DNA from 2 places in the Streptomyces sp. Je 1-332 genome. Region 2 is predicted to be linked to the other one. Evidence: riboswitches for the same ligand, from Rfam matches in the RefSeq annotation. Region 2 holds a riboswitch; the other holds the start of a gene.
What was found. Region 2 has a riboswitch for cyclic di-AMP ahead of ABXJ52_RS22305 (NlpC/P60 family protein). Riboswitches for the same ligand answer to the same signal wherever they lie in the genome.

Region 1: it holds a riboswitch for cyclic di-AMP, as region 2 does, so the genes downstream of both, ABXJ52_RS01505 (LysM peptidoglycan-binding domain-containing protein) here and ABXJ52_RS22305 (NlpC/P60 family protein) in region 2, are expected to answer to the same signal.

What each region holds. Positions count from the first base shown of each region.
Region 1 is NZ_CP160402.1:297,399-311,767, reverse strand. It holds gene ABXJ52_RS01530 (YncE family protein) at 1-69, opposite strand, end outside; gene ABXJ52_RS01525 (glycosyltransferase) at 472-1,719, shown strand; gene ABXJ52_RS01520 (sugar ABC transporter substrate-binding protein) at 1,824-3,077, shown strand; gene ABXJ52_RS01515 (sugar ABC transporter permease) at 3,074-4,027, shown strand; gene ABXJ52_RS01510 (carbohydrate ABC transporter permease) at 4,024-4,875, shown strand; gene ABXJ52_RS01505 (LysM peptidoglycan-binding domain-containing protein) at 4,965-5,690, opposite strand; cyclic di-AMP (ydaO/yuaA leader) riboswitch at 5,695-5,849, opposite strand; gene ABXJ52_RS01500 (hypothetical protein) at 6,653-6,844, opposite strand; gene ABXJ52_RS01495 (hypothetical protein) at 6,959-7,486, shown strand; gene ABXJ52_RS01490 (hypothetical protein) at 7,561-7,731, opposite strand; gene ABXJ52_RS01485 (WYL domain-containing protein) at 7,866-8,891, opposite strand; gene ABXJ52_RS01480 (RidA family protein) at 9,031-9,426, shown strand; gene ABXJ52_RS01475 (amidase) at 9,483-11,102, opposite strand; gene ABXJ52_RS01470 (hypothetical protein) at 11,205-11,447, opposite strand; gene ABXJ52_RS01465 (cytochrome P450) at 11,518-12,756, opposite strand; gene ABXJ52_RS01460 (DUF5133 domain-containing protein) at 13,232-13,459, shown strand; gene ABXJ52_RS01455 (plasmid stabilization protein) at 13,579-13,905, shown strand; gene ABXJ52_RS01450 (SsgA family sporulation/cell division regulator) at 14,064-14,369, shown strand, end outside.
Region 2 is NZ_CP160402.1:4,888,100-4,902,468, forward strand. It holds gene ABXJ52_RS22290 (hypothetical protein) at 1-486, opposite strand, end outside; gene ABXJ52_RS22295 (NlpC/P60 family protein) at 552-1,604, opposite strand; gene ABXJ52_RS22300 (hypothetical protein) at 1,924-2,277, shown strand; gene ABXJ52_RS22305 (NlpC/P60 family protein) at 2,371-3,585, opposite strand; cyclic di-AMP (ydaO/yuaA leader) riboswitch at 3,593-3,750, opposite strand; gene pcrA (DNA helicase PcrA) at 3,994-6,504, shown strand; gene ABXJ52_RS22315 (peptidoglycan DD-metalloendopeptidase family protein) at 6,550-8,157, opposite strand; gene ABXJ52_RS22320 (alpha/beta fold hydrolase) at 8,365-9,219, opposite strand; gene ABXJ52_RS22325 (cobalamin B12-binding domain-containing protein) at 9,622-10,038, shown strand; gene ABXJ52_RS22330 (DUF5691 domain-containing protein) at 10,340-12,061, opposite strand; gene ABXJ52_RS22335 (SWIM zinc finger family protein) at 12,512-13,894, opposite strand; gene ABXJ52_RS22340 (AAA family ATPase) at 14,050-14,369, shown strand, end outside.

The sequences.
Region 1 (14,369 bases), 4.6 Mb from region 2:
GGGTGTGGACAGCCCGCTCGCCAGCGTCCCCGCACCCATCGCCTTGATCACTGTCCGACGCGTCGCCACAGTCCCGCACCCCGATCTCTCGCTCGCCCGCTCGCCTGATCGCTCGCCTGCCCGCCATCGTGATCGGCGAGGGAGCCTGGCGTCCAGACGGCCTGCCCGGAATACAAGGGAGACTCCGACGAGTTGCCGTCGCGCGTGGGGCACGAGCCTTGTGGCGTAGAGGAAATGCGCAGGATCGGCCTGTTTTCGGCCGCGTCGGGGGAGGACGGTAGGGATAGGGCGTACCGACCGCGACGAGCTCCCCTCCACGGCCGGTGCAGCCCGACCATGGACGCCGGCGAAGCGGGAATGCGTCGGCGTTCATGGGCGCCCGGGGTGGAGGCCCAGCCTTCTGCGCCGACACGCCGGTGAGTGAACCCGTCGCGCTCGGCGCGCGGCCCCGGGGTCTGACATCCTGACGCGGTGCGCGTACTGATCGTTACGGCGGGAAGCTGGGGCGACGTCGCCCCTTTCACCGGACTGGGCGTGCGACTGCGCTCGGCGGGACACGAGGTGGTCCTCGCCACCCACGAGCGCTTCGAGCAGGCGGTGACCGCCCACGGCCTCGGCTTCAGACCCCTGCCGGTCGACCCACGGCAGGAACTGGCATCGCAGGACGGCCAGGGCCTCGCCAGAGCGGTCAGCCCGCCCGTGGCCATGGCGCGATTGATGCGCATGGCGCGGGCGTTCATGCCCCGGCTGACGGCCGGGGTCGCGGACGCCGTGCGAGAAGGCACCGATGTGGTGCTGAGCTCCACGGTCACCGACCCCATGTGCGCGGCGCTCGGCGAGGCACTGGACGTGCCGAGCATCGGGGTCTACCTCCAGCCGGTCCACCCCACGGGCGCCTTTCCGCCGCTCATCAGCGGCGCCCGCTCCCTCGGGGCGTACGGCAACCGCCTGGCCGCCCAGGCCCTGTGGCTCGGCAGCGACCCCATCTTCGCCCCCGCGGTCAGCGCCCTGCGCCGCGAACTGGGCCTGCCGCGCCGCCGGTTCGGTGGTCCGCTCGGCCTGCCGCGCGGGCGTAGCGTCCTGCACGGCTTCAGCCCGCGGATCGTCCCCCGCCCCGCCGACTGGCCCTCGGGACACGAGGTGGGCGGCTACTGGTGGCCCCCGGTCACCCCCGACTGGCAGCCGGATCCGCGACTGGTGGACTTCCTCGACGCGGGGCCACCGCCGGTGTTCGCCGGCTTCGGCAGTTTCGTCACCGCCGACTCCGGGCGGCTGAGCACCCTGCTCGCCGACGCCCTGCGCCGCGCGAAGGTGCGCGGCATCATCCAGGCCGGCTGGAGCGGCCTGCACGCCGAGAACGACGACCTGATCACCGTCCAGGAAGTCCCGCACGCCTGGCTGTTCCCCAGGACAGCCGCCGTCATCCACCACGCGGGCGCCGGCACCACCGCGGCCGGTCTGCGCGCCGGAACCCCTTCGGTTCCCGTCCCCGTCCAGCTCGACCAGAACTTCTGGGCCACCCGCCTGCACACCCTGGGCCTTTCACCGCGGCCGGTGCGCTACCAACGCCTGACCGTGGACCGTCTCTCCCAGGCGGTCACCACGGCTGTCCACAGTCCCGTCCTGCGGGCCCGCGCCCAGGACACGGCCGCCTCCCTCGCCAGGGAGGACGGCACTCGGCAGGTCCTCGACGCGATCGAGCGACTCGGCCGACGGTGAGTCCGCAGGCCGACACACGGCCGTAGTCCCCCTGTCGTAATCCGGCTGCATGGTTGATCGTTGGGCCGTCGGGATCAGCCGTAGACCGAACAGGGGGACGACCTATGACCATCAGCCGCAGGGGACTGCTCGGGGCGGGCGCGGCGTTGGGGCTGCTCACCGGATGTGGCTCCAACACCGGCCGGGACGACGGTGGTTCAGGAAACGGGCCGAAGCTGTCGCAGTGGTACCACCAGTACGGCGAGCAGGGCACCGAGCAGGCCGTCAAGAAGTACGCCGCCGCCTACAAGAAGGCGAACGTCACCGTGCAGTGGCGGCCGGGCAACTACGACGAGCAGACCGCGGCCGCGCTCCTCACCGACTCGGGACCCGACGTCTTCGAGGTCAACGGCCCCTCCCTCGACCAGATCCAGGGCAAGCAGGTCGCCGACCTCACCGAGCTGTTCGACGGCGTCAAGGACGACTTCAACCCTGCCGTCCTCGCCCCGAAGACGTACGACGGCAGGATCTGGGGCATCCCTCAAGTCGTCGACATGCAGATGCTCTACTACCGCAAGAGTCTGCTCGCCGACGCGGGTGTCCAGCCGCCGAAGACGCTGGACGAACTCGTGGACGCCGCGAAGAAACTCACGTCGAAGAAGACGAAGGGCCTGTTCCTCGGGAACGACGGAGGCGCCGGTGTCCTGGGCGGCACGCCCCTCTACGCGGCCGGCCTCGAACTCGTCACCGCCGACGGAAAGGTCGGCTTCGACGACCCGGCGGCAGCCCGCGCCCTCGGCAAGATCCACCGGTTGTACGCCGACAAGTCGCTGCTCCTGGGCGCGCCCGCCGACTGGTCCGACCCGTCGGCGTTCGTCCAGGGACTGACCGCCATGCAGTGGTCGGGCCTGTGGGCGCTGCCCACCGTGCAGAAGGAACTGGGCGACGACTTCGGTGTCCTGCCGTTCCCGAAGGATGGTTCCGCGGGCAAGCCGTCGGTGCCGGTCGGGGCGTACGCCGCCGCGGTCAGCGCCCGCAGCAAACACCAGAAGGCCGGCAAGGACTTCCTCAAGTGGCTGTGGATCGACAGCGCCGACCGGCAGGAGGACTTCGCCCTCGCGTACGGATTCCACATCCCGGCCCGCATGTCCCTGGCGAAGAGGGCCGAGAAGCTCAGCAAGGGCGCGGCGGCCGACGCCGTGCGCTACACCACGGACCACGGCCACGCCGAACCCCTCCTGTGGACCCCGGCCAGCAGGAGCGCGTACCAGGACGCCCTGAGCCGCATCATCAAGGACGGCGCGAGCCCCGACGACGAACTCAGGAAGGTCGTGCGCAAGGTGTCCGACGAACTCGGCCGGGTGAAGAAGAAGTCGTGACCACAACAGCCCCTCGCGAGCAAAAGGCAACAGGGCGAAGGAAGTTGTGGGGTCACCAGAACCGCACCCTCTGGTTCTGGGTGTTCGTCGGGCCCTTCCTGCTGGGCCTCGGCGTCTTCACGTACATCCCGCTCGGCTGGAGCGTCTACCTCAGCTTCTTCGACGCCCACAACACCGTCACCCCGGACGACTTCGTCGGCCTCGGCAACTACACCGACATGCTGCGCAACGAGGCGTTCACCGACAGCCTGTGGACCTTCCTCGTCTTCTCGCTCTTCATCGTGCCCGCGACCTACGCGCTCTCCCTCGCGCTCGCCCTGATGGTCCACCGGCAGCGCCGCGCCCAGGCGTTCTTCCGTTCGGTCTTCTTCCTGCCCGCCGCCTGCTCCTACGTCGTGGCCGCGCTCATCTGGAAGATGTCGATCTTCAACGGCGTACGGTTCGGGCTCGCCAACACCGTCCTCGGCTGGTTCGGCGGCGACCAGATCGCCTGGCTCTCGACCACCGACCCACCCTGGTACTGGGCCGTCATCGTCACCGTACGGCTCTGGCTCCAGGCGGGCTTCTACATGGTGCTCTTCCTCGCCGGGCTCCAGCGCATCAGCCCCACCCTCTACGAGGCGGCGGCCGTGGACGGGGCGCGGCCAGGCTGGCAGGTTTTCCGTCACATCACGTTCCCGCAGCTGAGGGCCACGTCCGTGGCGGTGGTCCTGCTCCTGGTCATCAACGCCTTCCAGGCGTTCGACGAGTTCTACAACCTGCTCTCGGACTCGCGCGGTTACCCGCCCTACGCCAGACCCCCACTCGTCTACCTCTACTACACGGCGCTGGGACAGGGGCAGAACCTCGGCCTCGGCAGCGCGGGCGCCGTCCTGCTGGCCCTGATCATCGCGGTGGTGACGGTGGGTCAGGCCAAGTGGTTCGGGCTCGGCAGGAAGGAGGCGGAATGAGAGACCACTCGAGGGACGACGCCAGGGTCAGGGCGGGACGCGCGCTGCGGCTCTCGCTGCTCATCGCGCTCGCGCTGCTGTTCCTGATCCCCTTCTACCTCCTCGTGCGCAACGGCCTCTCGTCCGAGAGCGACATCACATCGCCCGAGTGGACCTTCTTCCCCTCCACAATGCGGTGGGGAAACATCGAGGAACTCTTCGACGACACGTCGGTGCCGTTCGCCCGCTCTCTGCTCAACTCCTCGCTCATCGCGGTCGCGACGACGCTCGGCACGCTGCTGCTGGCCTCACTCGCCGGCTACGGCCTGGCCCGCATCCCGTACCGCCACGCGAACAAGGTGTTCTACGCGATCCTCGGCACCCTGATGGTCCCGGCGTCCGTCACCTTCGTGCCGACGTTCGTCCTGGTGTCCTCGCTCGGCTGGGTGTCGACGCTGCGCGGTCTGATCGTCCCGACCCTGTTCTCCGCGTTCGCGTGCTTCATCTTCCGGCAGTACTTCCTCGGATTCCCACGGGAGTTGGAGGACGCGGCGCGTGTCGACGGGCTCGGTTACTGGCGCACGTACTGGCGGGTGGTCGTACCCAACTCCAGGCCGGTCTTCGCTGCGGTGGGCACGATCGTCTTCATCGGCGCGTGGAACTCGTTCCTGTGGCCGCTGGTCATCGGCCAGGACCGCGACGCGTGGACGGTGCAGGTGGCCCTGTCGTCGTTCACCACGTCGCAGGTGATCAGGCTGCACGAACTCTTCATCGCGGCCGCCGTGTCGATCGTGCCGCTGCTCGTGGTGTTCCTGTTCTTCCAGCGGTGGATCGTGGCGGGGGTGGAACGCTCGGGCATCGACGACTGACGCCACCGCATCGCGCAGGCCTGAGCCCTGGACACCTGGCGGGCCGGGGCTCAGAGCGGTCGAGAGGCCGGATACGCGGCCGGTGCGGCCTAGTACGGGCCGTTCACGTTGTCGATCGAGCCGTACCGGTCGGCCGCGTAGTTGCAGGCGGCGGTGATGTTGGCGACCGGGTCGAAGCTGTCCAGCGAGGTGCCGGGCACGTGGTAGGCGTCGAACGTGGGCGCGATGACCTGCAGGAGCCCCTTGGACGGGGTACCGGCGGCAGCGTTGACGTCCCAGTTGTTGGTGGCCAGCGGGTTGCCGGAGGACTCGCGCATGATGTTGCGGTGGATGCCCTCGTAGGAGCCGGGGATGCCGCGCTGGGCCATGATGTCGAGCGATTCCTTGATCCAGCCGTCGAGGTCGTTCGTGTACGCCTTCTTCGCCGGGGCGGAGGCGGGCTTCGCGGCGGACGCGTCCTTGCGCTCGGAGCGGTCCGTCCGCTCGGCGGGGGCCTTCTCGCCGAGGGTGAGCTTGAGGCCGGGGTGGATCAGTGCCGGGTCACCGCCGAGGGCGTCACGGTTGTCCTGGTACAGCTTCTTCCAGCCGCCGCTCAGCGAGTGCTCGCGAACGATCTTGGAGAGGGTGTCGCCCGCGGCCACGACGTACGTCTTCGGGGCGGCGGCGGGCTTCGCGGCCGCGTCTGCCGGCGCGGCGGTGGCGGCGGTCGCGCCGATGACCGGGAGTACGAGCACGGCCCCGCCCGTGCCCGCGGCGGCGATGCCCCGGGTGAGTGAGCTGGACTTGGGACGGCGGTGCTTACCCTTTGCAGGCATGACGAATTCCTCTCCGTCGCCTACGAGGTGAGCTGTCGGGTTCGGACGGGAGATGTCCGGTCGCACTGCGCATGCGACTTCACCCCTAGCCGTTCCGTTGTCCGGACCGGCGGCTTACCTGGGTCCCCCGCTCCTGCCGAGCGTAGGTGTTTGATGGGAAGGGTTTCCGGACAGCGGCAGGATTCGGCGTTCCATCCGGATTGAGGGTGACGTTAAGCGAGAAAGGCCGGAGGGAACAAGGGCGGAATTCGAATAGGGAATGCGAGAGGCCCGCCCCCGCCGACAGGGCCCACACACCCCCAATGATCGAATAGCCCCAACTTTCTTTGCGGAGAACGAAAGTGCGCCGAACGGCTCTCTTCGGGCCCTGGGCGGTGGGTGTGACCTATTCCACTGAATGGGAGAGGGGTAGGAGGGGGAGTCGCGCGTGCTGTGGATCGCGCCATTTCGGGCTAGGGCTGCGCAATACGGGCGGGGCTTTAAATGCGTCACTAACAGTCTGTAGAGGTACTTTATATGGGCAATCTGGACACGGGGTTTGGGCGTCATTCTGTGCCTAAAGGGACATACTGCTCATGAGTGGGTCGATGAGGGGGTGTCCCGGGCTGCTCGTGCTGGGAGGGGGCACTCTGCCCGCTGGGTGATTTCGGGGTCGGGGATTCTCGGGTCGGGGGGCGATCGGCCCGTCGACATCGAACGGTCGAGGCTAGAGTCGGCCAGGACGACTTATTCGGCAGCCCTTGGAGTTGTGCGGCGGAGCAAAACCCTTCCCACGACTTGCACTTGTAGGGCGGGCGATTGTGGCGAACGGGTCTGGAATATGATCGGGCTGACCGTCACGGTATTCAAGGAGTTCACAATCGGCGTTGTCTCCGACCAGACGACACGGCCTCCGAGAGTGTTCAACAGGCCCAGCACCTGGGCCGGTTGTGGGTCGGCGGATCGCCGGAGGGGGTGCGATGCTAGATGCCGCTGCCCGCGCCGGGTAGTTCGTTGTGGCCCTCGGTCCAGTTGTTGACCCAGCCGCACACCCCGCACGCGTAGCGGCCGTTGACGCCCGACACTTCGGTGCCGCACCGGCGGCAGTCCGTCGTGGTGATCTCCTGGGAGTCCAGGAACGCCATGGCCGGCGTATGGGGCTGTTCGGATGTCATGCTCTCGACCCTATCCGTGAGGTTGAGGTCGGCCTGGGGCGGTCATGATCCTCTGCGAGGGAGGGGCATGAGCATGAACGTGTATCGGCTGGATGACGTCAGAGGAGGCTTGCGGTGACTCCGACGGAAATACCCGGGCCCGAGCCCGACTGGCAGCCGGCCACCAGCCCGCCCTACTACAGCGGCAACAATCCGGCCCATCAGTGGAGCGTTTGGGAGCACTGCTCGCCGCTCTTCCAGATGATCGGAGGGCTCGAACTTTCAGTACAGCTCGTGGCGAACCGCTTGCGTCTGCACGTGGAACGGTCGTGGGACGGGCTGGACGATCTCGACGTCGTGTTGTTTCTGCTGCGGGGCTTCAGCTTCGCCGTCAGCAAACACGACGGTAATCCCGCCGGAGTCTCCCTGGTCTGGCTCACCCAGTCGCACGAGGACGCGGACAAGGCACTGGACGCTCTCCTGGAGGTGCTCGGGGTGGGCGAGGGGATCGTGGCGTTCCGCGGCGACTTTCGGGACACCTCGTCAGAACCATCCAATACGGCAGCAAGTGAACGCACCGCTGGAGACGTTGCCACCTCCGGTCGGACCTCATGGTGGGCAAGGATTCGGCGCGCGCTCGGCACGAGAACGCCCACGGATTAGCACGCAGCCGACATGCATCTCGACGCCGGATTCGGAGGCGGCCGGACGGTAACGGCCCGCATCGGGTCAGCCGCTCAGCTCTGGCTAGGTGAGGGGACGGTGATCTCTCCGGCTTTCTGTCCGGGCGAGCCGGTCGGCACCGCGAAAGCGAACTCCCAGGCGTCCGAGGCCAAAGGGGAGCGCAGGACGACGGCGGCAAGGAGGACATCGAACTCCTCCAGTCCGGCGGCCACGACGACGGACATGTGGTAGCCCCGTGCAGCGGACCGGCGCGCAATGCGGCGCGTCAGGAGCCGACCGGGCAACTCACGGGCGGGTAAGGCTGTCCCGTGTGGATTCACCGCAGCGGGGCCACACCACGGACTCCGGCGGCAACGCCTCAGCCACACACCGCGTCGTCCCTTCGAGGCTCTCGGTCGGGCAGCACCGGGATGGCCGATTCTCCGTAGCGGTCGGCAAGCGCGGTGGCGCGGTTGCGCAGGGACGTGCGCAGCGACTGGGGGGACAGGGCTTCCGCGTCGATGCCGAGCTGCCACAGCGCCCATTCGGCATGCCGTGCGTCTTGGAAGGTCACCTCCAGCCGCAGCCAGCCGTCCGCGTCGGGGTCTTCCGCGCGGACGGCCAACGCGGTGTCCAGCAACTCCTCCCGCCGCGCCGAACTCACCCGTAGCAGCACGGTGATGTGGTCGCCGCCGGCCAGGAACTGGGCCGAGCGTTCACGCCAGATCCGGTCAAGGTCGACCCGGTCGGGACGCTGCGCCGTTTCGGGGAGTTCCTCGGCGGCCAGTACCCGCGACAGCCGGTAGGTGCGGTCGGCCCCGGATCTCGTGGCCAGCAGGTAGCTGCGGTCGCGTGCGGTCACCAGGCCGATCGGGTCCACCGTGCGCCACCGCGGTGCCTGGCCCGTGGCCGCGTAGTGGATGCGCAGCTTGTGTCCGGCGAGCACCGCGCGCCGTACCTCGATCATGGTCGTGCCGGGTACGTCATCGATGTCCACCCGGCGTGAGAGCAGGTCGGTCTGCGGCTCGACGAGGAACCGCTGTGCCGCGTCGCTCGCGGTGGCACGGTGGCTTTCGGGCAGCGCGTCGACCACCTTCCGCATGGCCGATACGAGCGCAGAGCCGAGGCCGAACGCCTGCTCGCCGCGCCCCGATCCGGCGGTCAGCAGCGCGAGGGCCTCATCGTGGTTCAGGCCGGTGAGTTCGGTCCGGAAACCGGGCGACAACGCGAAACCGCCGTGCCGGCCGCGTTCGGCGTAGACCGGGACTCCGGCCGATGACAGCGCCTCGATGTCGCGCAGCACCGTGCGGGTGGATACCTCCAGCTCGCGGGCGAGCGTGTCCGCGGTCAGCCGACCGCGCTGACGCAGCAGCAGCACCAGTGAGACCAGCCGGTCGGCGCGCATCCGAGAACTTTGTCGAAATACATGACCAAGGGTGTCGTGAATTGTTGCGAGGCTCATCAACACGACATCGGGGCACGGCGGCACTGTTGAGCCGAGGGCCGGTGCGTACTTCCCTGTACTGAATGGAACTGACGTGACAGTGCGAAGAACGGCGATCAACCCGGCGACATGGTCGGTGGACATGGGCTTCAACCAGGGTGAGGTCGTCTCCGGGCACACCCGGACGTTGTACATCTCGGGGCAGACCGCGATGAGCGAGGAGGGCAAGCCCGAGCACGACGGCGACATGGCGGCGCAGTTGGCACGAAGCGTCGACAACCTGAAGTCCGTGCTCGGCGAGGCCGACATGTCTCTAGCGAACCTCGTCCGACTCAACGTCTACACGACGGACGTCGACCTACTGTTCCGGCACTACGGCGTACTGGCAGGGCAGTTGGGAGCCGCCGGCGTGGCGCCCACCACCACGATGCTCGGGGTGACGCGGCTGGCGATCCCCGGCCAGATGGTCGAGCTCGAAGGGACCGCCGTCGCGTGACGTGACCGCGGACGGCCGCGCCACCGGTCCTCTCACCAGCGGCCAGGCCCTCCCGCTCACCGTGGCGCGCCGGGTCCGATCGTCGGCAGGTAGCGCGGTGCCCGCCAGGCCTTCAGCCGGTGCTCCACCGCGGCCCCCAGCGTCAGAAGCTTGCCGTCCTGATGGTCACCGGCCATCAGGAGCACGCCGACGGGCAGTTCGTTCACGGACCCGGCGGGTACCGAAAGGGACGGATATCCGGCGACGGCCGCCGGCGTGGAGGACGGGATGACGTCGTTGTCGCCGCGCTCGCAGTCGGTCGTCCAGGCCGGCGGGTTCGTGGGCGCGGCGATGGCGTCCAGACGGTGAGCGGCCATGGTCTCGTCGATGGAACGCCGGGAGAGGTCCTTCAACTCGGCGCGCATCGCCCGGTATTCGGGGTCGGTGGTGGGAGGCGCGGCGAGTGCCTGCTCGAACAGCTCCTGGCCGGCGAAACAGGTCTGTTCCTCGGGGTGGTCGCGGTTGAACTCGATCAACTCGGCGAGGTTCCGGGGGCCTTCGCGCGTGCCGAGATAGGCGTCGATGTCCCGGTGGAACTCGCTGAGCAGCGCCGGGAACTCGAGCTCGGCGAGCCGAGCCTGGTACGGGGGAGTCACCTCGACAACCACGGCCCCGGCCTTGCGCAGCTTCTTCGCCGTACGGGTCATCACCGCGTCCACGTCCGACCCGAGCGAGGGCAGACGCCACAGCCCGATCCGCTTCCCACGGAGGTCGGCCCCGTGGGCTGCCGCTGCCGGGCCCTTGGCTGTGAGCGAGCCGCCAAAGCCCTTGCCCTCGCTCTCGCCACCGCTCAGAACAGAAAGTGTGAGCGCGGTGTCGATTACATTGCGCGCCATCGGCCCCGCCGTGTCCTGCTCGGCGGAGATCGGCACCACGCCCGACGGGCTGGCCAGGCCGAGGCTGGGCTTATGGCCGACGACGCCGTTCATCCCGGCCGGGCACACGATGGAGCCATCGGTCTCGGTGCCGATCGCGACCTGCGACAACGACGCGGCGAGCGCGGCGGCCGAGCCGGACGACGATCCGCATGGGTTCCGGTCGAGGACGTACGGGTTGTTGGTCTGCCCGCCCACCGCCGACCACCCCGAAGTCGGCTTTGCGCCACGGAAGTTGGCCCACTCGGAGAGGTTGGTCTTGCCGAGGATCACCGCCCCCGCCTTGCGCAGCCGGGTCACCAGCGCGGCATCGGTGTCGGGCGGACTCCCGGCGAGCGCGAGCGAACCGGCCGTCGTCGGCATGTCACGGGTGTTCACGTTGTCCTTGAGCAGAACGGGTATGCCGTCCAGCGGCCCAAGGGCCTTGCCACGCCGGTGTCTTGCGTCGCTGGCGGCTGCCTGGCGCAGGGCCGTCGGGCTGGTACGCAGCACCGAGTGAATCCTGGGATCGACCTTCTCGATCCGCCGAAGGTAGGCCCGGGTCAGGGCCGACGAGGTCAGCGAACCGCCCGCCATACGCGCCTGTAACTCCGGAATGGTCACGGTGTCCAGATCCATCCCGGGTGCGAGAGCCGACCTGTTCGGCGGCGACGAGCGACCGGTGCCGTGCTCAGCTGCTTGCGCACCAGCGTTCGGTACGCCCGCCAGAAGGGACCCCGCGACCAGGGCGGCTGTCATTGCGGCAACGCTTCTCTTCCCCATGCGGATCAGCGGACTACACGGGCACCGTCCGGCGCAAGGGTGCGGGGTTTCCGCAGAGCGTGAGGCCGCAGCCGCTAGCCGCTAGCCGCTAGCCGCTAGCCGCTACCGGTCTCGCGTCTCGGCGTCCTGCGTCTCGTGGTCGTTGCCGCGCTGGACGTCGGCCTGTGCGGAAGGGTTGGGCGTGAGCGCGTCCGCGCCTTCGCTGTCCCTCTCCTTGTTTCGTTCGTCGCCGAGGACACGGGTTTCGGCGTCCTCTGCTTCGTCGAAAATCTCCTCGGCGGCGGTTTCCGCGTGCTTCGGCTTCTGCTCCTTCTGGTGTTCACCGCGGTGCTCGTGGTTGCTCATGCCGAATCTCCATCCATCTAGTTCTGGGTCTATTTGGTTCTGCGTTCGAGTCGCGGTTCGTCACTCGTCGTCAATGCCCCGCAGCGATGACAAAGCCGCTGCGGGGCCTCGTCGGCATGCGGTTCAACGGGATACGCAGGTCCTGCTCCGGGACGTCGTACTCCAGCTGCGCGAGTCGTGGAAGCAGGGTGCTCAACACCGCCAGGGTGATGTCCTCGCCGGGGCAGCGGTGGCCCTGGGACGCGTCTCCGCCGCCCTGGGGAACCAACTCGTTGCGACCGGGTTCGCGGCCCACGAAACGCTCCGGGTCGAACATGTAGGGGTCATGCCACAGCTCCGGATCGTGATTCTGGCCGTAGAGGTCGAGGAGGACGAGCGAGCCTTCCGGGATCGTTTCGCCGTGCCACTCCACGTCGACCGGGGCAAGGCCCGCGACGAAGGGCGCGAACGGGTAGAAGCGACGGACTTCGTGGGCGAACGCCCGGCCGTAGCCGTCACGGTCCTGGGCCAGCCGCTGCCGTAGCGCCGGATTCCGGTGCAGCGCATGGGCGCCGAACACGGTGTACCAAGTGACGGCGACGGTGGGGCGGATGACGTTGAGGATCTCGACGGCGGCGGTTCGCGGATCGAGCAGCTCACCGTCGGCGTCGCGATGCACGGCCACGGCCCGCACCACCGACTCCGGCTCCGCGCCGTCCGCCGCGGTGCCACCGGCCGGCCGCATCTCCTCGACCAGCTCCGCCAGCCGCTCCTCCTGGCGCCGCCGGGCCCGCCGGGCCCGCCAATGCCGGGGACCGGCGGTCGCGAATCCGTCGACCATGGCCACCAGATCACGCGCGGTGCGCCGTGCCTCGCCGTCCTGACCCTCGGTGAGCGGCACTCCCGCCCACCGGCACACGGCACGCGTGATCAGAAGGCTCACCTCGTCGAACAGCGTCACCCGCGGATGAGCGGTCCACTCCTTGCTCGACCGCTCCCACTCCGCGGCCACCTGCTGGGCCAGCCGGGCGACGTCGGACGGGTCCTTGAGGAGCGAGACGAAGAGTGCCTTACGTCCGCGGTGCTCCGTTCCGTCAAGCGTGTGCACCGCGCCTTCGCCGAAGAGCGTGCTCAGCACCGGTTCGGGGAGGGCGGAACGCCGCCGTACGTGGTTCTCGTCGTAGAAGAAGGCCACGGCGGCCGGTCCTCGCAGTGCGATGGCGGGTTTGCCCAACAGGCGTGTGCGGACGGGCCCGGGGCCCTTGCGGCGGCTCAGGTCGGGAAGCCACGCATACCCCTGCGCGAGGAGCGGCAGGGTGCTGTCCAGCATCGGTTTCCTCCAGGAAGTCTTTCCGCTCGCCCGTGGGGGGTCGCTCTCCGTCCAGCCTCTGCCGGGCCCGCCGCGGGCACCACTGGAGCGGCGCCGAACCCTTTGCGATCACGGAGCCGGGTGCCCTGCCGGGTCGAGATCATTCGTCGGTGTCGTGAACAGTCGGGCAGTCATGAGCCGTCCGAGGCGGGACTTTCGTCCCGGTAGGGGAGCGTGCGCCGGGGCACGGGAGCAGAGCCCGACCAGCAAGGTCCGAGGGACCGGAAGAGGGAGACACCTCATGCGAACGATCAGGCGCGTGAAGCGCGTGCTGTACGGGGCTCTGTGCCTGCCCGGAGGCGAGCGTCGGCGTAGTCCTCCGTGAATACCGAGCGACAGCGCGGGCACTAGATGTCGGCCAACTGCGCTTCATCGCACTGCTTGAACGTCTCCGTCACAGCACTCCGTCACCGAATTCACTGAGAGGAGCACCCCCGTGCTCAGGCCCCACCCCACGTTCCTGCACACCCTGCTCGAAACCTACGCCTCGCTGCGACACATGCAGGCCCGGGAGGATTCGGCCGAGGTCAGGCGGCGGATGGACGACGTCCTGTACACCTTGTGCGTCTCCACCGGTAAGCGGACTCCTGAGTCGGCTCTGGCGTCGGCCCGCGCTCAACTGGCCGGAGTGCACTCGCAGGATGACGCCCGCCTTTCCGCCTGAATGACTGGCCGGGCGCTGTGTGGGTACTGGTGTGAAACTTGGAAATGCCCGAAAGGCGGCCACTGCGGCCACTGCGAGCACTCGCCGTGACCGGAGCCAAGAAGAACAGCGAGGTCAGCATGCCGGCTGGAGCCAGTAACAAGCGCGAGCGTCAGTACGAGCACATCAAGGAGAGCGCCGAGGAACGCGGTGCCTCCAAGGGCAGGGCCAAGGAGATGGCGGCACGCACGGTCAACAAGGAGCGGGCCCGCTCCGGCGAGTCGAAGAGTGCGAGCAAGACATCGACGAAGGACCCGAAGTCCGCGCCGCAGCGCGGCGGGGAGCGGTCCCACAGTGGGTCCCAGGGCCCCACCAAGGACCAGCTCTACGAAGAGGCCAAGAAGAAGAACATCGACGGCCGTTCGTCGATGAACAAGCAGCAGCTCAAGAAGGCCCTCGGACGCTGAGACACCAGACGCCCGCGGCGGTGTGCACCGCCGCGGGCGTCGTCCTTTCGCCGGCCCGGACGGCCTGACCCTGGCGCCACGCGTCAGTCTTCGGGATGCGTTCACCCAGGTGGCTAATCCTGGGCATGCATCCGCGTCGGGCGGGAACCCCGTGTTCCATGGAATCCAGCCTCACCTGCCCCATCAGGTCTCACCTGCGCGTCGACGCCCTTGACCTGGTGCTCGAAGCCGAACTGACCCTCACGTACGCCACCAAGGACCCGCTGGCCGTCACCCTCACTTTTCCGCCGCCCGCGGCGGGACGGGCACCGACGGTGTGGGTGTTCTCCAGGGATCTGCTGGCCTCGGGGCTGCGAGCGCGGACGGGCGAGGGCGATGTCGTGATCCGGCCGAGCGGGCGGCACCGGGTGCTGGTGACGCTCACGTCCCCGAGCGGACGAGTCCAGGGTGAACTGGAGCGGGCA
Region 2 (14,369 bases):
GCCGGGCTCGGCGTAGGCCGGTGACGCGAAGGACGCCCACAGGCCGAGCGCGCTCACGAGGAGGGACGAGAGGAGCCAGCAGAGGCTGAGGCCGGGGGAGCGCAGCGCGGAGTCCGATGGCGGGTCGCTGTCGAGCGCCAGCCAACTGTCGGTGAGTTCGCGGGTCTTCCGGTCGTTGCGGATGCCGACGACGACGCCGATCACCGACGGTACGAGAGCGCCGAGGCCAAGGACCGCGCAGATCGGGCCCAGGACGAAGGCCATCACATCGTGGTCCTCGATCATTCCGAGGGGCACCGTCAGAAGCGCCCAGCCGATGACGCAGCCGAGCGCGAACAGCCACAGCAGCAGGAGGCGGTGCAGGCCCAGGCTCCGTGTGCGCAGGGCCTCCAGGGCCATGCCACGGTCGTACAGCAGCGCGTTCCGGTCCGGCCAGGTGCGCAGATGGACGGGCGGCGGAGGCGGCGGCAGCGTGCGGCGGGGCATGGCCCTGACAGTACCCGCAGGCCCGCAGCCCCCTCATGCCACCCGAGTTGCCCCCGCGACCCCCCTCATGCCACCCGCGTCGCCCCCGCGAACGGCATCTGGCTGATCGGTGCGAGGCGCACCGGCGCGCTCGGGTTCGGGGCGTGGATCATCTGGCCGTTGCCCACGTACAGACCCACATGGCTGATGCCCTGGTAGAAGAAGACCAGGTCGCCCGGCTGGAGTTGGGAGCGCGGGACGCGTTCGCCCGCGGCGATCTGTGCGTAGGTCGTGCGCGGCAGACCTACCCCCGCCGAGCGGTAGGCGGCCTGGGTGAGCCCCGAGCAGTCGAAGGCGTTGGGTCCGGTGGCTCCCCACACGTAGGGGCTGCCGAGGGCCTTGTAGGCGTACGATACGGCCGCTGAGGCACGGGAGTTGGGGGCCTTGGCCGGGGCGCCCGGAGTGCCCGCAGTGCCGTCACGGTCCGCGGTGCGCGATGCCCGGTCCCCGCCCGCGAACTCCGCCCGCTGGTCGTCGGTGAGCTGCGCCAGGAGCCGTTTGGCCTTGTCGAACTTTCCGTTGACCGTCTTCTTGTGCTTGCTCAGCTCCGCCTGGCGGGACTTGAGACGCGCGAGGGTGCCGTCGGCCTCGGTGCGCAGCTGGTCGATCTCCTGGAGCTGCTTCTGTACGTCGGCGACGGTCGCGGCCTGGCGGCTGTCGGCCCGGTCGGCGAGCGCGCTGCGTTCGAGGTACTGGTCGGGGTCGGAGGAGAGCGCGAGCTGGACGGCCGGGTCGATGCCGCCGCTGCGGTACTGCGCGGTGGCGATCGAACCGATCCCCTTCCGCGCCGAGTTGAGCTTCTCCGTCTTGCGGGCCGCCTCGTCACGCAGCTCGCCCAGGGACTTCTCGGCGTTCTCGGCCTTCTCCTTGGCGCCGTTGTACTTCTCGGTGGCGATCTCGGCCTCGCGGTAGAGCGCGTCGACCTTGGCTTTCACCTCGGCCGGGCCGAGCCGCGGGTCCGCGTGTCCCGTGCCGTCGAAGGCGGTGGCCGTGGCGGCCCCGGCGAGGGCGATGGTGGCGGCGGTGCGGGCCGTATGGCCACTGAGCGAGCGCTGTCTCGGCTTGCGGTGCGCTGCCACGAAAGAGGGCTCCTTACGGTTCCGGCGGCGGCCCGCACAGGAGAGCGGGCCGCCGCCGGATTCTCGGCGGTGGTGGCCGACTGCCGCCCCTGGTCCGGACGGCGGTGGGGAGCCGGTCACCTGACGAAGGACGCTAAACCTGACCGTCACGGGTTGGTGACGGATTGTGCGCAACTGACGGAAGTGCTCTGCCCAGTGGCCATGCGTGACCGCGCGGACCACCGGGCCGGCACCCTTCGCGTCGGCGTGTGACCGATGCGGTGCTCGGGACCCACCTGGCTACGAGGCGGTGGTAAGGCCCCGGCTAGGCTCCGCAACCATGGACGTTCTCACCCATCTCTTCGTCGGCCTGCACATCATCGGCATCGCCTCCCTCCTGGGCGGCTTCCTCACCCAGATGAAGCAGATGGGCCAAGGCACGGCCCGCTTCAGCCCCGCGATGCTGCACGGCGCGCTCACGATGCTCGTCACGGGCGTGATCCTGGTGGGCCTGAACCAGGCGGACGGCAACCCCGTCAACAACGTCAAGATCGGCATCAAGATGGCCGTCCTGATCGTGATCCTCGCGCTGGTCTACGTGAAGCGCGACGAGGAGAAGGTGGACAAGGGGATGTTCGGCGCCGTCGGGCTGCTGACCGTCGTGAACATCTTCATCGCGGTCCTGTGGACCTGACGCCACCCTCACGAGAAACGGCCCTCCACGCGCGCGTGGAGGGCCGTTTCTCGTGAGGGTGTGACGGTTACGCGGGGAGCGAGGGTGTGAGGGTTACGCGGGGCGGACCACGCTGTGGATCGGCATGTAGTAGATCGACTCGACGCGGACGTTCGCGCCCGGCTTCGGGGCGTGGATCATCTTGCCGTCGCCGATGTAGATCCCTACGTGGCTGATGTCGTCGTAGAAGAAGACCAGGTCGCCCGGCTTGGCGTCGGCGGTCTTCACGGTCGTGCCGACCTTCACCTGGTCCCACGTCGTACGCGGCAGGGAGATCCCCGCGGCCTTCCACGCGTCCTGGGTGAGCCCGGAGCAGTCGTAGGAGTCGGGGCCTGTGGCGCCCCACACGTACGGCTTGCCGATCTGGGCCTCGGCGAAGTTGATCACCTTCGCGGCCTTCGTCGCGTAACCGCTGTCCGTGTCGCCGGAGCCGGCACCGGCGCCGGAGCCCGATCCGGCGCCCGAGCCCGTGTCCGAACCGGAGCCCGAGTCGGGGGTCTCCTTGTTCTTCTCGCGCTCCTTGGCCGCGGCCTCTTCCGCCGCCTTGCGCTTGGCCTCCGCCTCGGCCTCCTGCTTGCGCGCGAGCTCGGCGGCCTTGCGCTTGGCCTCTTCTTCCTTCTTCTTCTCGATCGCCGCGAGCCGCGCCTTCTCCTCGGCCGTCAGCTCCGAGAGCAGCGTGCGCGCCTGGCCCAGCTTCTTCTGGACGGTCTTCTTGCTCGTCCTGAGCTCGTCCCGCGAGTCGCTCAGCGTTTCCAGGCTCTTGGTGGCCTTCGTGCGCTGCTTCGTCGCCGAGGCCTGCTGCGTCTGGTAGTCGTCGACCGCCTTCTTCTGGCGCGCGGTCAGCCGGTCCGACAGGTGGTTCTGGGCGAAGTAGTCCTGCGGGTCGTCGGCGAGCATCATCGTGGCGGTCTCGGAGACCCCGCCGGTGCGGTACTGGGCCGCGGCGAACGTGCCCAGCTCCTGGCGGGCCTCGTTCAGCTTGTCGGTGCGCTGGGCCACATCGTCGAGAAGGGTGTCGACCTTCTTGCGCTGCTTGTCGGTGCGCTCCTTGACCGAGTTGTACTTCTGGGTGGCCACGCCCGCCTGCTGGTAGAGGTCGTCGACCTTCTTCTGGACCTCTTCGAGACTGGGCTTCCCGGGCGCGGACGGTGCCGCCTGCGCGCTCTGCGACAGGAGGGCCACGGAGGTGAGGGCCGCCGTCGTTATGCCGAGGGCGGGGGCGGTGCGTAGGCCGGCAATGCGGGTCCGCGGCTTGCGGTGCGACGCCAAGGGAGGCGACTCCTTCCGTAGACCGCCTACCGGGTTAGCTGTCGGGTTCGGGCGGGTGGTTCCGGAAGGTTGCCCTACAGTCCCGTACTTCGTACGGGACCGATTCACCCCAAGTTCATCGTGGGTCCCCGGCTCCGAGGAGATCGAACTCGGCGGAGGCCGCCCGTTCCCGGCGGGGTTCGCCGGTGGGAGTACGAGCAGCCCGCGGAGCACGCTAGCCAACTCGTGTGGCCCGTGTGAAGGTTGATGTTCGATATGCCCGATACGTTTTCGTTACTTTACGAAGCTCTTGACGCGGGCACGTCGCGCCGAAGCGGAGAGTTACCGTCCGCGAGCGGGGCGTAAGCGGAGCGACGTGACCGGAACCCGGGGCGGGTTGTCAGTGGGGCCGCCTAGACTCGGGAGGCGATGAGCAGCCTCTTTGATGACAGCTTCCTGGCGGACCTCCAGCCCTCGCGGGCCTCGGAGGGGGAGCCCCCGCCGCCGCCCGAGGACAGTGCGCCGGAATCCGTTCCGCATGATCTGTTCGACGGGAAGTTCGACGCGCCCGTGCCCCGGGACGCGCACTACCGCGGCGGCGCCCCCCGCCCCGTGATCGACCCGGCTGCCCTGCTCGACGGGCTGAACGAGAACCAGCGCGCGGCCGTCGTGCACGCGGACTCCCCGCTGCTCATCGTCGCGGGCGCCGGCTCCGGCAAGACCCGGGTCCTGACGCACCGCATCGCGTATCTCCTGGCCGAGCGGCACGTGCACCCGGGGCAGATCCTGGCGATCACGTTCACGAACAAGGCCGCGGGCGAGATGAAGGAGCGCGTCGAGCAGCTCGTCGGGCCGCGGGCCAACGCGATGTGGGTGTCGACGTTCCACAGCGCGTGCGTCCGCATCCTGCGCCGCGAGTCGAAGAAGCTCGGCTTCACCTCGTCCTTCTCGATCTACGACGCCGCGGACTCCAAGCGGCTGATGGCGCTGGTCTGCCGCGACCTGGACATCGACCCGAAGAAGTTCCCGCCGAAGTCCTTCAGCGCCAAGATCTCGAACCTGAAGAACGAGCTGATCGACGAGGAGTCCTTCGCCGGCCAGGCCACCGACGGCTTCGAGAAGACGCTCGCCCAGGCGTACGCGATGTACCAGTCGCGGCTGCGCGAGGCCAACGCCCTCGACTTCGACGACCTGATCATGACGACGGTCCACATGTTCCGCGCGTTCCCGGACGTCGCCGAGCACTACCGCCGCCGCTTCCGCCACGTGATGGTCGACGAGTACCAGGACACCAACCACGCCCAGTACGCCCTGGTGCGCGAGCTGGTCGGCCCCTCCGGAGGCGAGGGAGACGACCCCGCCGAGCTGTGTGTCGTGGGTGACGCGGACCAGTCGATCTACGCCTTCCGCGGCGCGACGATCCGCAACATCCTCCAGTTCGAGGAGGACTACCCGAACGCGACGACGATCCTCCTGGAGCAGAACTACCGCTCCACACAGACGATCCTGACCGCGGCCAACGCCGTCATCGAGCGCAACGAAAGCCGCCGCCCCAAGAACCTGTGGACCAACGCGGGCGCGGGCGCGGGCATCACGGGCTACGTCGCCGACACCGAGCACGACGAGGCGCAGTTCGTCGCCGACGAGATCGACCGGCTCACCGACGCGGGCGACGCGAAGGCGGGCGACGTCGCGATCTTCTACCGGACGAACGCGCAGTCCCGTGTCTTCGAAGAGATCTTCATCCGCGTCGGCCTGCCCTACAAGGTCGTCGGCGGCGTGCGCTTCTACGAGCGCAAGGAGGTCCGGGACGTCCTCGCGTATCTGCGGGTGCTCGCCAACCCGGAGGACTCCGTCCCGCTGCGCCGCATTCTGAACGTGCCCAAGAGGGGCATCGGCGACCGCGCGGAGGCGATGATCGACGCGCTCTCGCAGCGCGAGAAGATCTCCTTCCCGCAGGCGCTGAAGCGCGTCGACGAGGCGTACGGGATGGCGGCCCGCTCGGCCAACGCCGTCAAGCGGTTCAACGTGCTGATGGAGGAGCTGCGGACCATCGTCGAGTCCGGCGCGGGCCCCGCCGTGGTCTTGGAGGCCGTGCTCGAACGCACCGGGTATCTCGCCGAGTTGCAGGCCTCGACCGACCCGCAGGACGAGACGCGCATCGAGAACCTCCAGGAACTGGCCGCCGTGGCGCTGGAGTTCGAGCAGGACAGCGGCGAAGCAACTGCAGGAGGCGAAGGCGAAGGGGAGGCCGAGGGCGAAGAGGCCGCGGCCACAGGCGTGTCGGGCACGCTCTCCGAGTTCCTGGAGCGGGTCGCGCTCGTCGCCGACTCGGACCAGATCCCGGACGAGGAGGACGACGGCTCCGGAGTCATCACGCTGATGACGCTGCACACCGCCAAGGGCCTCGAGTTCCCGGTGGTCTTCCTGACCGGCATGGAGGACGGCGTCTTCCCGCACATGCGTGCCCTCGGCCAGGTCAAGGAGCTGGAGGAGGAGCGCCGCCTCGCGTATGTGGGCATCACGCGCGCGCGTGAGCGGCTCTATCTGACGCGGTCCTCGATGCGCAGCGCCTGGGGACAGCCCTCGTACAACCCGCCCTCGCGCTTCCTGGAGGAGATCCCGGAGGTGCACCTGGACTGGAAGCGGAAGGGTTCCGTCGGCGCACCGGCGTCCTCCGGGCCCGCGGCCTCGATTGCCTCCTCCTTGTCGTCGTCGCGCTCGCGCACCGGGGGCGCGCAGGGCTTCGCCACGCGCCGTACCTCGGAGAAGCCGGTGGTCGCGCTGGCGGTGGGGGACCGGGTCACGCACGACCAGTTCGGCCTCGGGACCGTGGTCGGGGTGAAGGGGACGGGCGCCAACGCCGAGGCGACGGTGGACTTCGGAGATCCGAAGCCGAAGCGTCTGCTGCTGCGGTACGCACCGGTGGAGAAGCTGTGACGCCTGACGCGCTGTAACGCCCAACCTCGCGGGCGGCGGCCGGAGTTACGTCGGGTCGAGGCCGTGGCTGCGGAGCCACGGCAGCGGGTCGATCGCCGAGCCGCCGCCGGGGCGCACCTCGAAGTGCAGGTGCGGTCCCGTGGAGTTGCCGGAGTTGCCGGAGAAGGCGATGGGGTCGCCCGCCTTGACGGGGCCGCTGGAGACCTTGTGCGTGGAGAGGTGGCAGTACCACGTCTCCGTGCCGTCCTTGGCGGTCACGATCGCCATGTTGCCGTAGGCGCTGTTCCACTTCGTGGAGACCGTGCCGTCGGTGGCGGCGAGCACCTCGGTGCCGTACGACACCGGGAAGTCGATGCCGGAGTGCGCGGACATCCAGTTGATGCCCGCCTGGCCGTAGTACGCGCTCAGGCCGTGCTGCTTCACCGGCAGCGAGAACTTGGGACGCAGGCGCTCCTTGCGCGCGGCTTCCTCGGCGGCCTTCTTCTCGGCGGCCGCCTTCTCCGCCTTGAGGTCGATGCGCTCCTGCGTGCGGCTCGCGCGGTCGGCGAAGTCACCGGCGTCCGCGGAGAGGTTCGCCAGCTGCGTGTCGAGCTTGTTGTTGGCGGCCGAGGGCTGAACCGACGCGGGGTCGGGGGCCGATGCCGCCTGCGCCTCCTTCTCGTCACCGCCGCCGAAGTCGCCCACGGAAGCGGCGGCGATACCCGCGACGCCCATCACGCAGGCGGAGGGCACGGCGACGGTGAAGAGCGCGGAGCGCTTGGCGGGGGAGCGGCGGCGGGCCCGCGAGCGGGAGCCGTGCGGACGGTCCATGACCGGCGGCTCGCCGTCACCTGCGGCGCCCCGGCGGATCGGCTCGACCGGGCCGAGCGAATCGGCGGGCGCCTCGTCGGGGGTGAACTCGTGTTCGGCGGCGGCCGGTTGGGCGTAGGCCTCGGGGGAGTGAGACTCGGAGAGGTACGGATCGACCGCATAAGCCCCGGTGTCGTAGGGCGAAAGTTCGTACGGGTCGGCCTCGTACGGGTCGGCTGCTCCGGGCGTGTCCTGATCTTCGTACGTCCCGAGGGGATCGTTCGTCACGAGCGTCTCGTGCGTCCCTGTGGACCCGTACGTCATGTCCTGGCCGCTGGAGTTCCACGCGGTCGCGTCGTACGCGCCGGTGTCGAAGGCCTGGGTCTCCCACTGGCCGGTCTGCTGCGGCTGGTTCCAGGCGGTGGCGTCCCACTGGCTCGTGGCTTCGGGGCCGCCGGGCTGTGCGGGGATGTCGGCGGAGACGTGCTGATAACCGCCGGTCGTCCACATGGCACCGGTGTCGTAGCTGCCGGTCTCGTAACCACTGGTTTCGTACGCGGCTTGGTGCTGCGCGGCGTACGGGTCGTAGTTCAGCGTTTGCTGCGTCCCTGTGGTGGACCACTGGCCGGTGTCATACGAACTGCCGGGCATGTCACCGAAGAGGGGGTCGGACGCGAAGCTTCCGGTGTCCGGACCGGCCGTCGCGTAGCTGCCTGTGGAGTCCAGGCTTCCTGTGGCGTAGCCGTCGTACCCGGCGTAGGCGCCGTGCTCGGTGCTCTGCAGGTCATACGCCGCGTAGGGCGCATAGTCGGCAGGTGCCGAGGCCGGGGGTGTCGAGCTCCCCGACGGGTGACGGTCGTTCACCAACTTCTCTTTCGCCTCGGCAGCAGGGGCGGAGCAGTGCGGCGACTGTACCCGGCGGTATGCGGGCGCGACAATCTTCGGCAGGTTTCGCGCTCTCAGGAAAGGGGCATTCGGCCGTCTTTCGGCGGACTGCGGGCACAGCTTTGGCCCTGCGTTCGAGCTCCGTTCGACGAATTGGCTTCGCTGCGGGGTGCGAAAACCTGCTCCTCAGGCCACGGTCAGTCCGCTTTCAGCGCCCGTCGCGAGAGTCCCCGGAGCGGGCGGATCGAGGGCTTGGCGGATGCCGGAGGCGACCGCGGGGTGCACGGGCAGGGCGAGATGACCGATACCGGAGACACGTACGTTCTGTGCGTTCAGGTCGGGGTGGTTGACGCAGGCTGTCTCGAGTGGGGCCATCAGCTGGTCCAGATCGCTCCAGAAGCTCACGAAACGGGTCCGGCAGTCCGGAGCGGGTTCGCGCAGTTCCTCGATCAGGTCCGAGCCGGGGCGCATCTGGCGCACGATCGGATGCGCGTCGGCCAGCGGCACCACCCGCGTGCCCCCGTGCGGAGTGCCGAGCGTGACTAGCGTGCGGACGCGCTCGTCGCCGCCGAGGCGCTGCGCGTAGTAACGGGCTATCAGGCCGCCGAGGCTGTGCCCGACGATGTCCACCCGGTCGTGGCCCGTGCGCTCGCAGATCTCCTCTATGTGGCGGCCGAGCAGCTCGGCGGCGGTGCGGATGTCGCAGGTGAGAGGGGAGTAGTTGAGGGACTCCACGTGCTGGCCGCCGTGCTGCGCCAGGGAGCGGCGCAGGAGGACGAAGACCGAACGGTTGTCGATGAAGCCGTGCAGGAGTACGACCGGTGGCCTGCTCTCCGCGGGGAGGCGAGGGGCGTCGGGAGACGCCGGTTCGGCGATGAGCCGGCGTTCCTGGGCGATGCCCGAGGGGTAGAGGAGGAGGTGTCCGGCAAGGATCGCCACCTCGAGTGCGGTCGCCTTCAGCAGAGCCATGGAGAGCCCCGCCAGTCTGGCGGGCAGCTGGAGGCGGGGCGGGCGAAAGGGCAGGACCCTCGTGATGGTCATGGTCGACCTCCCGGTCGGCACGCGGGAGGACGGCTCTGTCCCCCGTGTGCCCGTAGCGGGGAGGCGTGCCGGAGGTCGTACGACGGTGCTCCGTCGGCGCCGGTGGCGTCCCGCATGCCGGCGCGATCGCCGATGCGCCGCGTCACCACGGCGTGCGGCTGACGGCGTGGCGGCACGGCGACCTCGTTGCGGCTCCCCTTGCGCCCTCCCGGAGCGGTCCAAATGCCGCCGAATACGGGAGCGGCGCGCAGCGAACGTGTCCCATCGTGTGATTTCCCCCTCGCTCTCCACCGTGAAACTGCCCGGTGCGAGATGCTGGAGATAACGTTCGTTCACTTCCTCGGCCGGTGCGGCACGGGGTGCCAGTGCTCGGACGATGGATATCGGTACATGGAGGCAGTGATGGGTGTGGCAGCCGGTCCGATCCGCGTGGTGGTGGCCAAGCCGGGTCTCGACGGTCATGATCGCGGAGCCAAGGTGATCGCGCGGGCACTGCGTGACGCGGGTATGGAGGTCATCTACACCGGCCTGCATCAGACGCCCGAGCAGGTGGTCGACACCGCGATCCAGGAGGACGCCGACGCGATCGGTCTGTCCATCCTCTCCGGCGCGCACAACACGCTCTTCGCGCGCGTGATCGAGCTCCTCAAGGAGCGTGACGCGGAGGACATCAAGGTCTTTGGCGGCGGCATCATCCCCGAGGCGGACATCGCGCCGCTCAAGGAGAAGGGTGTCGCGGAGATCTTCACCCCCGGTGCGACGACGGCCTCGATCGTGGACTGGGTCCGGGCAAACGTCCGCCAGCCGGCGGGCGCCTGACGGCTACCGGGCGGTGGTTAATGTCTGCCGGGCTGTGGGTGGCGTCCGCCGGGGCGTGGTTGCCGCACGCCGGGGTGTGGCTGACGCCGGCAGGGGTGTCGTTGCCGCGGGGCGTGGCTGGCGTCCGCCGGGTTGTTTGACGCCCTCGGTGCTGTGGTTGTCGTTCGGTGGGCCGTGGCTGGCGCGGGCTGTGCTGCGGCCGGTTCGTCCGGCTTTCCTCGCTTGAGGGTGGGGGCGGGTTGTCGGCTTTGCGTTGTGGTGGGGGTGGTGGCCGGCTGCCTTCGCGTCTTTCTCGGGGGCTCTAGGATGGCGGCGCCTCGGACTCTGGGAGCGCGCCAAGTTCCGCTCGCATTGCCGCGCGTAGACGCAACGTACTGACCAGGCGCTGGAAAGCCTCCGACCAGTAGCCGCCGGCTCCGGGGGACGCGTCCTCCGGCTCGTCCGGTATCGCCGTCAGTGCGTCCAGACGGACCGCTTCCGCCGGGTCCAGGCAGCGCTCCGCGAGGCCCATCACTCCGCTGAAGCTCCAGGGGTAACTCCCGGCGTCCCGTGCGATGTTCAACGCGTCCACCACCGCCCGGCCCAGCGGCTCCGACCAGGGCAGCTCGCACACGCCGAGCAGTTGGAACGCCTCCGAGAGGCCGTGCGTCGCGATGAACCCCGCGACCCAGTCGGCCCGCTCCCCGCCAGGCAGCGCTGCGAGGAGCTTCGCGCGCTCGGCGAGCGATGCCGCGCCGGGCCCCGCAGCGTCGGGGGACGAGGGGACGCCGAGCAGCGCCTGGGACCAGACCGCGTCGCGCTGCCGCACGGCCGCGCGGCACCACGCGGCGTGCAGCTCGCTCCGCCAGTCGTCGGCCACGGGAAGCGCCACGATCTCGGCGGGGTTACGGCCGCCGAGCCGCTCCGACCAGGTGCCGAGCGGAGCGGCCTCCACCAACTGGCCCAACCACCAGGAGCGTTCGCCTCGCCCCGTCGGCGGCTTCGGGGTGACGCCGTCGCGCTCCATGCCCGCGTCGCACTCGTGCGGCGCCTCGACGGTGAGCGTCGGCATGCTCTTCGTGCCCTGCGCGTGATCGATGGCCACGCAGGACGCTGCACGGTCCGCCATCCGCGCGGCCAGGGCGGACGAGGGGAGCGCGGAAAGGAGCTCGGCCGCCGTGGCGCGGACGTTACGGCTGCGGTCGGCGAGGGCCTGCTCCAGGAACGGCTCGTCGGCGTCACGCAGGTGGGTGCGCAGGGAGTCGAGGAACATCAGGCGGTCCTCCGCTCGCTCCGTACTCCAGGTGGAAGCGAGCAACTCCCGGGCTGCGTCCGGGTCATGGGACCGCACCGCGCCGAGCAGGGCGACGCGCTCGGCGAAGAGACCCTCCTCCCAGAGCTGCTGGACCTGTGCGGTCTCTTCCGGGGCCGGCAAAGCCGCCCCGCCGCCCGGAGCGGAGCGGAGAGCGAACTTCCAGTCCGGGTTGAGCCGGGCCAGCCACAGTGCCCGCGGGCCTGCGAAGGTGAGGGCCTGCGGCCTGAGATCCGTGCGCCCGCGGGCCGCGTTCAGGAGAGCGGGGAGCAGCTCCGGTGGCGCCGCGAAGCCGCGGTCGTTGGCCAACGCCAGCCACTGGGGCAGCAGTTCCATAAGGTCGGGCACCGCGCCCCGGCGGCCACCGCTGCCCGCTCCGGGGTGATCGGTGAGCAGCGTGGCGAGCCTGCGCCGTGCCGCAGGCGGCACCACGGGCCTGGGATCGTCCGCCGCTGGCTCAGGAGGTGCGGCCGCTTGCGCGGGGGACAGCCCGGCTCTGCGCCGCACGGTCTGCACCGCGGCCGCGTCCAGGAGGGCGGTCGGTGCGTTCTTGCCTTGGGTGCGTACGGGGGGAGTGCGGCGGTCGGTGCCGAGGAGCGCGGCGGTGACCAGGTCCTCCCAGGGGGTGTCCAGGTCCTCCCAGGGGGCGGCGGTCGCTTCGGCGCGAGCGGTCGCCTTGGCGGGTGTCGTGTGTGGTGTTGTGTGTGGTGTGGGTGTGGTGTTGCCGGTCATGTGGGCTCCTCTCCCGGACGGGTAGCTCCGGCGGATGGGTGGCTCCGGCGGATGGGCAGCTCCGGTTCTCTCCGGTTTCTCCCTGGCACTACGGCCTTGCTGGCTTTTCAGATCCCGCAGGTCTTGCAGATCCCGCAGGTCTTGCAGATCCCGCAGGTCTTGCAGAGCCCGTAGACACCTCAGGCCCTCAGGCAATGCAGGTCTCGCAGGAACCGTAGACACCTGAGGCACCTCAGACCACTGCGGCCCCTCGGGCACAGCTGCACCTCTGGTCGTGCAGAGCCCGTAGACACCTCAGGCCCCTCAAGCACTTCAGGCCCCTTAGGCCTCCTCAGAACCCTCAGCACCTCAGGCACCTCAACCCCCAACCCCCACGGGTCTTCCAGGCCCCACGGCCCCTCAGGTCTCGGCGACCCCTGGCGCCGCGCCGGCCGGCGCGCCCCGTGGTGGTCAGCACAGGGTCACCGCCTCTCCCGCGCCGCGCGGCCAGGCCGTAAGAGGGGTGAAGCCCTCGTGGCCGCATTCGCCGAAGACCGTCACCGGAGCGCCTCCGGAGAGTGCCACCAGCCGCCACAGGCCCGCCCGGGACGCGGCGGAGGGGGTGATGGGCAGCGCCATGTCGCCTTCCACGTCCACCAGTTGCCAGCTGTCGGATGAGGGCCCCGGGAGCGGAGTCGGTATGACTTCGCTCAGCGTCACCGGCCAGGCGTCCAGCCATGGGTCGTCCCGAAGCGCCTCTCCGTAGCGGTGCGCGGCCTGTTCCGTTCGTGCGCCCGGCGGCCGGATGGCTGTCGGCGCGGGAGCTCCGAATTGCTCGCCCAGGTCGGCCCGCAACTGCCCTGCTCCTGGGTACGAGGTCAGTTCGGCGTCCAGCGCGAGGCCCACCGGCAGTGCGAGTGACGGTGCGCGGCCCGCGGCTCCGTAGGAGAGGAGAAGGGCCGTCCGCCCGGACTCCGCGCCGTACAGCCAGATCCGGCGGGTGGTGAGCTTGCTGTCCGCCGAGTCGTACTGCGCGAGGACCAGCCAGCGGTCCCGCACCGACGGGCCCTCCGTCGGCGCGGGCAGGCCTATGCGGGAGCGGACCGTGGCGGCCAGGGCCTCCGGCAGTCGCTCGCGGTGCAGCCAGCCCTGGCCGAGAAGATGAAGGAGCGCGCACTCCTCCAGCATCCGCACGGGCCAGCCGGGCCCGGAGGAGGGAATGGCACCCAACTCCCGTACGCGCGAGGCGAGGCCGGGCGCCTGGGCGTCGACCATGCGGGCCGCTGTCTCCTCCCACAGCCCGTACCCCGTCTGCTCGGCGGCCGCTATGCCTCCTCGCAGTAGATCGGAGAGGCGCTGCTCAAGCTCCCTCACCCCAGCCGTGACCCGCTCGGCCCGCCGCTCCGCCCTGCGCCGCGCGGCCTCGGGATCAGCGACCGGCGAACCCGGCGCCGCGTCCGAAGTCCGCTTCGTCTCTGCTCTCTTACGGCGCCCCGCCAGCCATTCCTCCGCCCACCCCGGAGGTTGCGCGTCCGTCGCGACGGCGACCGTCCCGTCCTCGCCCGCCCAGAGCAGCAGCAGCCCGAGCGCGTGCTTGCACGGGAATTTGCGGCTCGGACAACTGCACTTGTACGCCGGACCCGCGGCGCCGGCGATGTCCGCGATGTCGACGACCGTCTGATACGGCCTGCTCCCGCTCCCCTTGCACAGTCCCCACACCGTCCCCTCGCCCGAACTGCCCGCCTCCGACCATGGGCCGGCGACGCCGAGTTTGCTTCCCGCCTTGCGTGATGGCGCGTCAGGAGCCAAGGCCAGCACCTGATCCGCCGTCCAGCGCACCCCCTGCTGAGTCATGTCATCGAAGGTAGATCCCGCCACTGACAATCGACCCCGGGCGCCATGTCTGTGCAGGTCAGCGGCGTGCGAGGGTCGATTGTCAGTGGCGTGGTGCACGGTTGGAATCACATCCGGGCCAGATGCGTCCGGACGAGTTGGAGGGGGATCGCTCCATGACCGTGTCCGTCGGCTCGACGAACTCAACGACCTCGACAACCTCATCGACCGAGAACCCGCTCGCGTCCGTGTCCACCGCGCCCGCGGGGGAGACGGAGGCGCTTCGGCCGCACGCCGAGCATGCCTTCGCCGCCGAGCTGGCCGCGCTCGTCGCACAGGACGACCGGCCCCGGCCTGCCCGCTGGCGGCTCTCGCCATGGGCGGTCGCGACGTATCTGCTCGGCGGCACGCTGCCCGACGGAACGGTGATCTCGCCGAAGTACGTGGGGCCGCGCCGCATCGTCGAGGTGGCCGTCACCACCCTCGCCACCGACCG